Regions from separate parts of the Providencia manganoxydans genome, predicted to be linked through region 1. Evidence: predicted binding sites of a transcription regulator. Region 1 holds the regulator's gene; each other region holds the start of a gene.
The links. Region 1 encodes PurR, which represses purine synthesis genes. Its sites were predicted from a motif close to CANGCAAACGTTTGCNTG; they were not measured.
Positions count from the first base shown of each region.

Region 1 (4,513 bases):
AACGTCTCATAGCAAAAAACCGTATTAGCCAATCAGGGACTAATACGGTTTCTTAGAATTATTTAGACTATCTCTACAGGGAAATTACTCTGCACTTGCCTCATCAGCTGAGCGATACTTATCAGCTGTTTCTTTAATCAGTGCTTGTAATTCACCACGCTGATACATTTCCATGATAATGTCACAACCCCCTACTAACTCACCATCAACCCACAATTGTGGGAACGTTGGCCAATTAGCATATTTTGGTAGTTCTGCACGGATATCAGGATTTTGCAGAATATCGACATAAGCGAAACGTTCACCACAAGCAGATAGAGCTTGAACTGCCTGAGCAGAAAAACCACAGCTAGGAAGCTTAGGAGAGCCTTTCATGTACAGCAGAATTGGATTTTCTTTGATTTGGCGTTCGATTCTTTCAATTGTCGTCATTTTTTTACTTCCTTAAAGCTTGGGTGCTGGTTTTGCAGTCAGTAAACAATCGCAAATGCAGATGATGCAACTGTTACTAAGCGAGAATATTTGACCGAAAATATTACTACACATTGTTTCATACAATATGCCAGTTTTACAGGGGCATTACTATAACACCCTCAAATAGAAAAAGGGATTTTTTCTCTATCAGTCTTTTAAAGATAGTTAAATCAAATTAGCTTTATTCTAGCAAACGCATTTTGTGATTTTAGGCTTTATTATCTATATGATTTTACGATGTATTTATATGCTGAATTTGTTAATATAGTACAATGATGCACATGACCATATTTTTATTGTGGTATAATGCGCTAATGACGATAAAATGATACATACAGTGCGCTATATTTTAGTATGTACATGATTAAAAAGACAATTACTCGCTCAACTTTGAGCATCACACCCATACGTGTTGTTTAAAACGCAAACAAGGAGTACGCAATGTCATTTGAACTACCCGCTCTACCTTATGCAAAAAATGCACTAGAACCTTATATCTCTGAAGAGACGTTAGAGTACCACTATGGCAAACATCACAATACTTATGTTGTTAACCTCAACAACTTAGTAAAAGGTACCGCTTTCGAAGGTAAATCCCTAGAAGAAATCATTAAAACTTCTGATGCTGGCATTTTTAACAATGCTGCACAAGTGTGGAACCACACTTTCTATTGGCACTGTTTAGCACCAAATGCAGGCGGCGAACCTACAGGTAAAGTTGCTGATGCAATAAATAAAGCATTTGGTTCATTCGCTGACTTCAAACAACAATTTACCGATGCAGCAATCAAAAACTTTGGTGCCGGTTGGACTTGGTTAGTGAAAAAAGCAGATGGTAGCTTAGCAATTGTTAATACATCTAATGCTGCAACACCAATCTCTGGTGATGATAAGCCTATCCTGACAGTCGATATTTGGGAGCACGCTTACTATATTGACTACCGTAATGCACGTCCAAAATATTTAGAAAACTTCTGGTCACTCGTAAACTGGAAATTTGTTGAAGAAAATCTTGCTTAACTGATTTTTGGCAACATTTAGGGCGAGCAGTGCTCGCCCTTTGTGATCTTACCTTTGCTATTTAAAGGCAAAATTAAAAAATATGTATTGCAAATGTGATGATCACTGCCAAAGAACCAATTGCTGCTAATAATCCGAATTTAAAATCTGTATCCATGAGTTCCTCTCATTATCAAGAACAGTTAACCAGCCATTTGACCCTATACTGTATAAGGTTAAATAAGTATGACATGACGATTTATAAAAACCAGTGTCTATATCACAGGTTATAACATCAATTATTTCTTTTGTTTTTGCGCTAGATCAGACAAAATCCATAACAAATCGCTAAATTATTGCCAGTTAAGTAACTATGCCTCAATATGCTGGTAATTTTTAATAAGTATTCATAACAAGACCGATTATTGGTCAGGAGTTTTTTTTTCCCATGGCAACGATTAAAGATGTGGCGAAGCGTGCTAATGTCTCCACCACAACTGTATCCCATGTAATTAATAAAACGCGCTTCGTAGCCGATGATACTAAGGCTGCTGTTTGGGCTGCGATAAAAGAACTCAACTATTCGCCAAGTGCTGTTGCTCGTAGTTTAAAAGTTAACCATACTAAGTCGATTGGCTTACTTGCCACATCGAGCGAAGCCCCTTATTTCGCAGAAGTTATTGAATCTGTCGAAAACAGTTGTTATGAAAAAGGTTACACACTCATTCTTTGTAACTCACATAATAACTTAGGTAAACAGCAAGCTTACTTACAAATGCTTGCTCAAAAACGTGTTGATGGCCTTCTGGTGATGTGCTCTGAGTACCCAGAAAAGCTCATTAGCATGTTAGAAGATTACCGTAATATCCCTATGGTCGTTATGGATTGGGGGACGTCGCGAGGTGATTTTACTGATAGCATTATTGATAATTCATTTCATGGTGGTTACTTGGCGGGTCGTTACTTAATTGATCGTGGGCATCGTGATATTGGGGTGATCCCAGGCTCACTTGAGCGGAACACGGGGATTGGTCGCCTCACCGGCTTCCGAAAAGCAATGGAAGAAGCCAAAGTCACTTTACGTGATGAGTGGATTGTACAGGGAGACTTTGAACCTGAGTCCGGCTATAAAGCAATGATGCAAATCTTAAGTAACAAACAAAAACCAACAGCGGTCTTTTGTGGTGGTGATATTATGGCTATGGGAGCCATTTGCGCTGCCGATGAGATGGGGCTGCGTGTTCCACAAGATATTTCTATCATTGGCTATGATAATGTGCGTAATGCACGCTATTTTACCCCTGCACTCACCACTATCCACCAGCCCAAAGAACGTCTAGGCCAAATGGCCTTTACTATGCTACTCGACCGTATCGTGAATAAGCGTGAAGACGCACAAACCATTGAAGTGCACCCACGTTTAGTCGAGCGCCGTTCTGTTGCTGATGGACCATTTATTGATTATCGCCGTTAACCGTTAAGGTGCTAACCACTCAGCGTTGAGAGTTTGACTGTCTCCAAGATATTCAAGTAACCAACTCAACGCTGGTGATGTATTTTTTTCAACCCAAGTTAAGCAGCAAGGGCTTGGTGGAAAAGGCTGTGATAACTCTAATGGGACTAACTTACCCTGCGTACAATACGGCGCTGCGCGATGTTCCGGAACCATGCCGACACACAGCTCATTAACTAAACACACCATACCATCTTCCCAATAAGGTACCACAAGGCGCCGTTGGTTATCTAATGCCCATGTATCTCTTTTAGGAAGATTTCTTGAAGTATCTTCAAGGCATAAACTCGGGTAATCACGCATTTGATCATCTGTTAGTTTCCCTTCAATTTTTGCCAATGGGTGATTTGGCGCTGCAACACACCACCATGACATAAAGCCCATATCACGAAAACTGTAACGTTCTCCGATGGGTGAAGCTCTGGTTGCCCCAATTGCTACATCCACTCGACCATCAGCCAATGCATCCCATACACCATTAAAAACTTCAGGGTGAATATATAATTCGATATCCGGAAAATGACGATAGAAATCTAATATCAGTTGCTGTGTCCGTTGAGGTTTCACAATACAATCAACAGCAATACTAAACTGCCCTCTCCAACCATTAGCTGCCTGTTGGCATTGATGACGCGTTTGTGTCATTTTTTTGATGACTGAGCGCCCTTGCTTGATAAATATCTCCCCAGCTTCCGTCAAGACGACATCGCGATGACGGCGTTCAAATATTGGTACAGCAAGCCATTCCTCCACTTGCTTAACGGTATAGCTAATTGCGGAAGGGACACGATGTAATTCCTCTGCTGCGCCACTAAAACTCCCGGTTCTTGCAACCGCATCAATCACTTCTAACGCATGCGCTGACCACATAACGATACCTTTCAAAAATTTTGATAGCAGGATCCAAATATTACCGTTTCACAATGTAAAAATATAGCCTATACAATAGCGTACATATTAACAATTTTGTAAACTCTAGAAAGTAAATCGCTATGACAAATACTGTGACGAAAAACTCCCCAGGTTTTATGCTCTACCTTGCTGGACTGAGCATGTTAGGGTTTCTAGCCATCGATATGTACCTCCCTGCATTTGGCTCTATGCAAACGGCATTAAATACCACTGAAGGGGCAATTAGCGCCTCCTTAAGTATCTTTCTTGCTGGTTTTGCCTTCGCACAACTGCTATGGGGACCTTTGTCAGACAAACTTGGACGCAAGCCTATTTTAATTGCTGGCTTATTACTGTTTATTCTCAGCTGCTTAGGTATTCTTTGGGTAACCGATGCGACACAGTTACTGATCCTACGTTTCTTGCAAGCTGTTGGCGTTTGTAGTGCCGCTGTTCTTTGGCAAGCATTGGTTATTGACCGTTATGATGCGGCGAGTACCCAAAAGGTATTTGCATCTATTATGCCGCTCGTTGCATTATCACCGGCATTGGCGCCATTATTAGGTGCATGGGTATTGGAACATTATGACTGGGAAATTATTTTTATCGTTTTAATGGCTGTGGGTATTTTATTAT
Region 1 covers NZ_CP067099.1:2,598,083-2,602,595, forward strand. Annotated here, with positions in the region: gene JI723_RS11650 (Grx4 family monothiol glutaredoxin) at 85-432, opposite strand; gene sodB (superoxide dismutase [Fe]) at 916-1,494, shown strand; gene cydH (cytochrome bd-I oxidase subunit CydH) at 1,568-1,651, opposite strand; gene purR (HTH-type transcriptional repressor PurR) at 1,922-2,947, shown strand; gene punR (DNA-binding transcriptional activator PunR) at 2,951-3,856, opposite strand; gene punC (purine nucleoside transporter PunC) at 3,979-4,513, shown strand, end outside.

Region 2 (4,513 bases), 520 kb from region 1:
CTGGTTGCTGCTTTGATGGCATTTCATCTACAATTAGATTAATAAATGAAGAATTGTAAAATAAGTCCTGATTGAATGATAGCGAGTTTATCATATTCTCAAAAGCCTGTTGGTACTCTGCTGGACTCAGAATACTATAATTTTTTTATAATATTCTTCTGATTGTGGGATTTGAGTTCTCTCACTATATAAATCATCAGCCCTCCCCATTTTAGAAAATAAATCAAAGCTTTTTTTATCTTTTCTGATCTTTTCAATTGACTCTTCCAAATTAAGGCCATCTAATTCTGATGTTATATAATTTAATGACTCTTGAGAGGGTTCTGGTAACTGTTCTTCATATAATAACGACCAGAATACTCCACCTACGATGACAAGTAATATACCAAGGCTCGTGACAACCTTCTTTTTCATCAAAACTATCCTTATATGCTTATATTATGGTAATAGCTCATACCAGTAACAACTTATTAAAAAGTATCATAAAAATAGCTAGCTAAATAACTGTATTTTCTAGTACTGAACATTTTTATGATACAAATATAACATCCTAGGTATTATAACCTTGGGTTATCTGTCCCGAAATCCCCGCTGCATGATTGACAGTGATAGTGAGCACCATTCTAGATAGTATGCATTTTAATACGAATAAACTATTTATTGAAAAATAGATGAATTAGAGGGAGTTCAAATAACTAAATTTGATAAACAGCCCAACAAAAAGGGCAGAAATTATCTGCCCTTAATAAAATAGATTTTAAATAATTTATTAATGGTTAGTCATTAGCATAGCCATGCATCGGCAAGCATCTACCATCTAAATAAGCGTGGTTATCAGCCATTACTAAGCGCCCATCAACAAACCATTGTACGACCATTGGATAGATATTGTGTTCTTGTGCTTTAACGCGTTCGACAACATCTTCTTCCGTATCATCAGCAAAAATAGGTACTTTCGCTTGCAAAATAACCGGTCCGCCATCCAGCTCTTCGGTAACAAAATGTACCGAAGTTCCATGTTCACTATCGCCGTTTTCCATTGCTTTACGGTGGGTATGTAACCCCGGGTATTTAGGCAATAGAGAAGGGTGGATATTGAGCATTTTACCTGAGTAGTGTTTGACTAGGTCGGCAGTCAAAATGCGCATGAAACCCGCTAACACTACTAAGTCAGGGTGGTAGTTATCGATTATTGCCATGAGAGCCGCGTCATATTGTTCGCGATTAGCAAATTCTTTTGCGCTCAATGATAGGGCTGGGATCTTGGCCTGTTGTGCACGAACCAACCCGTAGGCATCGGGTTGGTTGCTGATCACGGCGACAATTTGTGCCTGAAGACCATTAGCTGTTGCATCAATCAGTGACTGTAAATTACTGCCACTGCCTGATATAAGGACAACAATTTTCTTCATTAGCGGATAACAACCTGCTCTTCACCATTAGGTTGCTCAGCAATAACACCGATTTGCCATGCTTTTTCGCCTAATTGGTTCAGTAGGGTTAATGCCGCTTCAACTTCGCTTTGTGGCAGGGCGATGATAATACCAACGCCACAGTTAAAAGTACGGTACATTTCATGACGGCTGACGCTACCTGCGGTTTGCAGCCAGTCAAATACTACTGGCCACTGCCAGCTACTTTCATCAATTTGTGCTTGAGTATTTTCTGGTAATACGCGAGGAATATTTTCCCAAAAACCACCACCTGTAATATGGGCAATAGCATGAATATCACATTTCTCAATCAGCTCTAGCACATTTTTGACATAAATACGTGTTGGAGCCAATAGATGGTCAGCTAATGATTTCCCTTCAAGCTGAGTGGCTTCTGGGTTGGTTTTACTGACTTCAAGGATTTTACGAACCAGTGAATAGCCGTTTGAATGTGGGCCGCTAGACGCTAATGCGATCAGGGCATCTCCTGCGCTGACTTTGCTACCATCAATGATCTCTGATCGTTCAACGACACCAACGCAAAAGCCTGCAACATCATAGTCTTCACCGTGATACATACCCGGCATTTCTGCGGTTTCACCGCCAACTAATGCACACCCTGATTGTTTACAACCTTCAGCAATACCGGTGATCACGCTTGCAGCGGTATCAACATCCAGTTTGCCTGTTGCGTAATAGTCTAAGAAAAACAGAGGTTCAGCGCCTTGGACGATTAGATCATTGACGCACATAGCCACTAAGTCGATACCAATAGAGTCGTGACGTTTTAAATCCATTGCAAGGCGTAATTTGGTTCCTACACCGTCAGTACCGGAAACTAGAACGGGTTCACGGTATTTTTGTGGTAGGGAACATAGTGCACCAAACCCCCCCAGTCCTCCCATAACTTCTGGTCGGCGAGTCTCTTTGACCACACCTTTAATACGTTCAACCAATGCGTTACCTGCATCAATGTCAACACCGGCATCTTTATAGCTGAGAGAGGTTTTATCAGTCACTACGGCCCCCAAGGCAATTGTGTTGTAGAAAAATAAACTGCAATGCAGATTATTCTAACAGGCTAAGCAAACGTTTGCGATAGCTTTATTCAGGAATTAGGTCTAACATAAAAATGAGCTATTTCTGATTGTTTTGACATCAATCAAACTGAACCTAGTGGCATCTCGGGTAAAAAGAGTTATAATCCCGCGATTTTTTTGTGCGCTGGCGTCTAAAATAGTAGGAGAATTCCATGAAGATCGTTGAGGTAAAACACCCTCTCGTTAAACATAAACTCGGCCTGATGCGAGATCATGATATAAGCACTAAGCGCTTTCGTGAACTGGCCTCAGAGGTTGGTAGCCTACTGACTTATGAAGCAACTGCTGACCTAGAAACTGAGAAAGTGACGATAGAAGGTTGGTGTGGTCCTGTAGAAATAGAGCAAATTAAAGGGAAAAAAATCACCGTCGTTCCTATTCTGCGTGCAGGTATTGGCATGATGAATGGTGTTCTGGAAAGCGTTCCAAGTGCGCGTATTAGCGTAGTGGGGGTTTACCGTGATGAAGAAACATTTAAACCCGTTTCTTATTTCCAAAAATTAGTTTCAAATATTGATGAGCGTATGGCACTGGTTGTTGACCCTATGTTGGCAACAGGGGGCTCTATGATCGCAACTATCGATCTGCTAAAAAACGCAGGTTGTAAATCAATCAAAGTATTAGTTTTGGTTGCTGCTCCTGAAGGTATTGCTGCATTAGAAGCGGCTCACCCAGATGTTGAATTATATACCGCGTCTATTGATGAATATTTAAATGAAAACGGGTATATCGTTCCAGGGCTAGGTGATGCTGGCGATAAGATATTTGGTACTAAATAAATAATTAGCCGACTTTAGAAGTCGGCTTTTTTTTAATAAAAAAACACTATACTTTAACGAATTCAAGATGCAGATAACCAATAACTCTGCGTCTAGAAGGGTGACGAGTATAAAGGGGATGAAAAGAAATGACACGCCGTGCGATCAGCGTTGAAGAAAGACCACCGTTGCTACAAACTATACCGTTAAGTTTTCAACATTTATTCGCCATGTTTGGTGCAACCGTTATTGTACCGATATTATTTGGGGTGAACCCAGCCACAATCTTATTGTTTAACGGTATTGGTACGCTGCTTTATTTATTTATCTGTAAAGGAAAAATTCCTGCATATTTAGGATCCAGTTTCGCCTTTATTTCTCCAGTAATGATATTACTGCCACTCGGCTATGAATTGGCTCTTGGCGGTTTTATTATTTGCGGGGTGTTATTTTGTTTGGTGGCTCTGATTGTTAAAGTTGCAGGAAGAGGGTGGATTAACGTTATGTTTCCCCCTGCTGCAATGGGGGCGATCGTCGCGGTGATTGGTCTCGAATTGGCACAAACTGCGGCTAGCATGGCCGGTTTATTACCAAAAGAAGGAGCGCCGGTTGATACAAACACGTTAATTATTTCGATCACCACGCTTTCAATCACGATTTTATGTGCAGTAGTATTTCGGGGTTTTCTGTCGATTATTCCTATTTTAATCGGTTTTTTAGCAGGTTATGCCTTATCTTATTTTATGGGGATCGTCGATTTTACCCCTGTTATTGAAGCGCCATGGTTTGCTGTTCCAACCTTTTATACCCCACGTTTTGAATGGTTTGCTATTTTAACTATCTTGCCTGCGGCGTTAGTCGTGATTGCAGAGCATGTTGGCCACTTAGTTGTGACTGCAAATATCGTTGAACGTGATTTGATGAAAAACCCAGGCTTACACCGTTCAATGTTTGCGAATGGTTTTTCTACCGTCATTTCAGGTTTCTTCGGCTCAACACCAAATACGACTTATGGCGAAAATATTGGGGTTATGGCAATCACTAAAGTTTACAGTACTTGGGTAATTGGTGGTGCGGCTATCATTGCTATTCTCCTATCCTGTGTAGGTAAACTAGCCGCAGCGATTCAATTAGTGCCAACTCCTGTGATGGGTGGGGTATCGCTATTACTTTATGGCGTAATTGGTGCATCGGGTATTCGTGTATTAATCGACTCTAAAGT
Region 2 covers NZ_CP067099.1:2,081,030-2,085,542, forward strand. Annotated here, with positions in the region: gene JI723_RS09205 (WG repeat-containing protein) at 1-22, opposite strand, end outside; gene JI723_RS09210 (hypothetical protein) at 127-414, opposite strand; gene purN (phosphoribosylglycinamide formyltransferase) at 777-1,412, opposite strand; gene purM (phosphoribosylformylglycinamidine cyclo-ligase) at 1,412-2,452, opposite strand; gene upp (uracil phosphoribosyltransferase) at 2,686-3,312, shown strand; gene uraA (uracil permease) at 3,441-4,513, shown strand, end outside.
Region 2: purM (phosphoribosylformylglycinamidine cyclo-ligase) is a predicted target of PurR. The motif match lies at 2,516-2,533, and genes of this name have one in related genera.

Region 3 (4,513 bases), 480 kb from region 1:
GGGCCACCTGAAAGAATAATACCATTTGGATTGAATTCACGAATTTGCTCTTCTGAAACGTCCCACGCCCAGAGTTCACAATAAACGCCAATTTCACGAATACGGCGGGCAATCAGCTGTGAGTACTGTGAGCCGAAATCAAGAATAAGAATGCGATGCTTATGGATATTTGTTGTCATTTGAGGAGAATTCCAAAAATTCAAGTCAAAAATAGAAAATCGGTGGCGCTGTAATTAAGGACAGAGCCACCCTGAAATATGTGCTGTTATTGCCCCAGACGGTAATTTGGGGATTCTTTAGTAATGGTTACATCGTGTACGTGGCTTTCTTGGATACCCGCACCACTGATGCGAACAAACTCGGCTTTAGTACGCAGGGCATCAATAGTAGCACACCCCGTCAGTCCCATACAGGAACGCAAACCACCCATTTGTTGGTGAATAATATCTTTTAAGCGACCTTTATAAGCCACACGACCTTCAATTCCTTCAGGAACGAGTTTGTCCGCTGCGTTATCCGTTTGGAAGTAACGATCTGAAGAACCTTTCGACATTGCCCCTAATGACCCCATACCACGGTATGCTTTATAAGTACGGCCTTGGAACAAAATAGTTTCGCCCGGAGATTCTTCGGTACCTGCAAACATTGAACCGACCATCACACAAGCAGCACCTGCCGCGATCGCTTTCGAAATATCACCAGAGAAACGGATACCACCATCAGCAATAACAGGGATACCAGTGCCTTCTAATGCTTCTACAGCATCGGCAATAGCGGTAATTTGCGGTACACCCACACCTGTTACGATACGTGTTGTACAAATAGAGCCAGGACCGATACCCACTTTAACTGCGCTAACCCCTGCTTCAGCCAACGCTTTCGCGCCTTCAGCTGTTGCAACGTTACCACCGATAATTTGTAAGTCAGGGTATTTTTGACGTGTTTCACGAATGCGCTGTAGCACGCCTTCTGAGTGACCATGTGATGAGTCGATCAATAAGACATCAACGCCTGCGGCAACAAGTGCATCAACACGCTCTTCATTACCAGCACCAGCACCAACAGCCGCACCAACACGCAAACGACCTTGTTCGTCTTTACATGCATTAGGTTTACGTTCTGCTTTTTGGAAGTCTTTAACTGTGATCATTCCTAGAAGGTGGAAGTTATCATCGATAACTAAGGCTTTTTCAACACGTTTTTCATGCATTTTTTGCAGAACGACTTCACGTGCTTCACCTTCTTTCACGGTGACTAAACGCTCTTTAGGCGTCATCACTGCGGTAACAGGTTGGTCTAAATCGGTAACAAAGCGAACATCACGGCCAGTGATAATCCCAACTAAAGAGTTATCAGCAGCAACGACAGGATAGCCAGCAAAGCCATTGCGCTCTGCCATTTCTTGAACTTCACGAATGGTAGTGTCTGGCGTCACAGTAACAGGATCAGTCACCACACCACTTTCGTGTTTTTTCACACGACGAACTTCTTCAGCTTGGCGCTCAATAGGCATATTTTTGTGAATAAAACCAAGACCGCCCTCTTGAGCTAATGCAATAGCAAGATCAGATTCGGTCACAGTATCCATCGCAGCGGAGAGCATAGGAATATTCAGGCGGATAGTTGCAGTCAGTTGAGTAGACAGATCGGCCGTGTTTGGTAATACGGTTGAGTGTGCAGGAACGAGCAATACGTCGTCGAAAGTTAGAGCTTCTTTTTTAATGCGTAACATAGGCAATATCTCACCAGGCAGCGTTATGGAAAGGTATAAAATATTGCCGCGGCATTATACACACCGAAACCGATTGCCTCCAGCCTTTTTTTGAAAAAAAACTTGATAACTACTCTGACTAGGTTAGTATCAATCAATTAAGTCATTGTTTTAGAGTTTGATCTAGCTCACATGTCAATACAAGAAAATAGTGGAATTTATTCTGTCAGCAAACTTAATCAAGCGGTTCGTGAACTTCTAGACCGCCAAATGGGTCGAGTTTGGTTAACAGCCGAAATCTCAAACTTTTCACAACCTAGCTCAGGTCATTGGTATCTCACCTTAAAAGATGACAAAGCTCAGGTTCGTGCGGCTATGTTCCGCGGGCAAAATACACGTGTTACTTTTCGTCCACAAAATGGTCAGCAAGTATTAGTACGCGCCACTGTCACCCTGTATGAACCACGTGGTGACTATCAAATCATCATTGAAAGTATGCAACCTGCTGGTGAAGGATTATTACAACAACGGTTTGAGTTGTTGAAACAATCCCTCGGCGCTGAAGGGTTATTTGATGCCAGACACAAGCAAGCCTTGCCCTCACCAGCAAAACGTATCGGGGTGATCACTTCAGCAACCGGCGCAGCATTACATGATATTTTGCATATTCTGCGCCGCCGTGACCCTTCATTACCCGTGATTATTTATCCTACCGCGGTACAAGGAGAACAAGCGCCTGCTCAAATCGCTAGAGCCATTGCAATCGCTAACTTGCGTAGTGAATGTGATGTGCTGATTGTTGGCCGCGGCGGGGGATCATTAGAGGATTTATGGGCATTCAATGAGGAAATTGTTGCCAGAGCCATCTTTGCCAGCCAAATCCCGATTGTCAGTGCTGTTGGTCATGAGACCGATGTCACCATTGCCGATTTTGTTGCTGATGTGCGTGCACCAACACCTTCCGCCGCTGCTGAATTAGTCAGTCGTAATCAACTGGAATTGATCCGCCAGTTGCAATCATCACAGCAACACCTAGAAATGGCGATGGATTATTATCTTGCTGGTCAACAGCAACGTTTTAGTCGTTTACAACACCGCTTACAGCAGCAGCATCCCCAATTACGTTTGGCAAGGCAACAACATCAACTCAGTCTACTGAGCCAAAAACTTAATCAAGCTATGACTAGGCGAATGCAAAATGCTCAAATGCGTTATGAACAGCTACAGCGCCGCTTGTCACAACAGGATTTACGCCCACAATTACAAAGGCAGCAACGTTCATTACAGCAAACACAATATTATTTGCAAAATAGGGTTTCTGAGCTATTAAATAGCTATAAACAACGTTTTGCGGTTGCGTGTTCAAAAATGGAAACGGTGAGTCCGTTAGCCACTTTAGCGCGTGGGTTTAGCATTAGTGAAACGACCGATGGCACCGTATTGAAAAAAACTTCGCAAGTTAAATTAGGACAAAAACTAAAAACACGACTCAATGATGGTTGGGTTGAAAGTGAAGTGACTGAGGTAACAAAGTTAAAAACCAAACGCGCCCCACGCTCTGTCAGTAAATAAAGTTCAAAATAAGGGATGCCCAAATTGACATCCCTCAAACTGCCGTCAAACATATCATGTTTGGTAGCAGTCACTTGAAAAATAGCTTGTATCTACTTAAAAGCGTACTACTCCTCCCACCATATAAGAGCGGCCTCTAGCCGTAGCATTACTTTTGCTACGTTCTTCCATTATTGCCGTTGAATTAGCACGATTTAACGCATCTGAGTACGCTTTATTAGTCACATTATTAATATTGAACATTAAAGTCACATTTTTATTGATTTCATAATCAGCATACAAATCAATAATTGTTGGTTGTTTTTCATATTTATCTTTCAGTGCATCACCATTATTATCAACTAATGATTCAACACCGATACGCTTTGCGGGCCCTGTAATAGTAATTGTGGAACCTAATGTTAATTTTTCATCGAGTAGCCGCACACCGCTATCCAATGTTAGATAGTAATCAGGCAATTCACTGAAGTCACCCGCACTAAAATCAGCAACACTGGCTATCGAATTAGGTTGGTCGCCCGTTTCTTTGGTATAAGATAATGTTGAATAAAATACACCTGCATCATAATTTGCCTGTAATTCATAGCCACTTAAATTAACATTTCTTGGATCATTCATGTAAATATAACTTTTCTGCATAAAATCTGGGAATTCCTTATCCCAAACATCATCATTCATTAAACACCATTCAAATTCAGCTTCGGTTCTCGGACGGCAGAGCAAATAAGGTTTACTGGTAATATAATCTTTTACTTTAGTGTGGAACCAAAGCGCTTTTAAATTAAATTGGTCGCCTTGAACGATAAGATCAGGCCTAATACTGTTAAATCCTATTTGCCATGTTTGTGCTTTTTCGCCCTTTAAAAACGGGTTCATCGAGTTACCGCCATTTTGCGAATAAAATACCTCCTGCGAATTAGGTGCTCGCATAGAGTGCGCATAACTCACAAAAGGTTGAAACTCAGGAATTATTTCAGCAGAAAGTAAAATACCTGGGTTAAAGCCGCCTTCTCGTAAATTAATGGAAGCATCCCCTTGAGGAAAGCATTTCACATCATAATCACAAGCAGGCTTAAAACCTTTTAATTGGTAGTGTGTGTAGTTCAAATCAAACGTTGCTGTGTAAATATCATATCTAGCATTAAACTGCGTATACATACTGGCAAGATCTAATGTGCCACTTGGAGAAAATGGATTATAAATTAATGTGTCTGCATCAACGGCACTAGA
Region 3 covers NZ_CP067099.1:2,114,470-2,118,982, reverse strand. Annotated here, with positions in the region: gene guaA (glutamine-hydrolyzing GMP synthase) at 1-179, opposite strand, end outside; gene guaB (IMP dehydrogenase) at 266-1,732, opposite strand; gene xseA (exodeoxyribonuclease VII large subunit) at 1,904-3,283, shown strand; gene JI723_RS09375 (TonB-dependent receptor domain-containing protein) at 3,380-4,513, opposite strand, start outside.
Region 3: guaB (IMP dehydrogenase) is a predicted target of PurR. The motif match lies at 1,795-1,812, and genes of this name have one in related genera.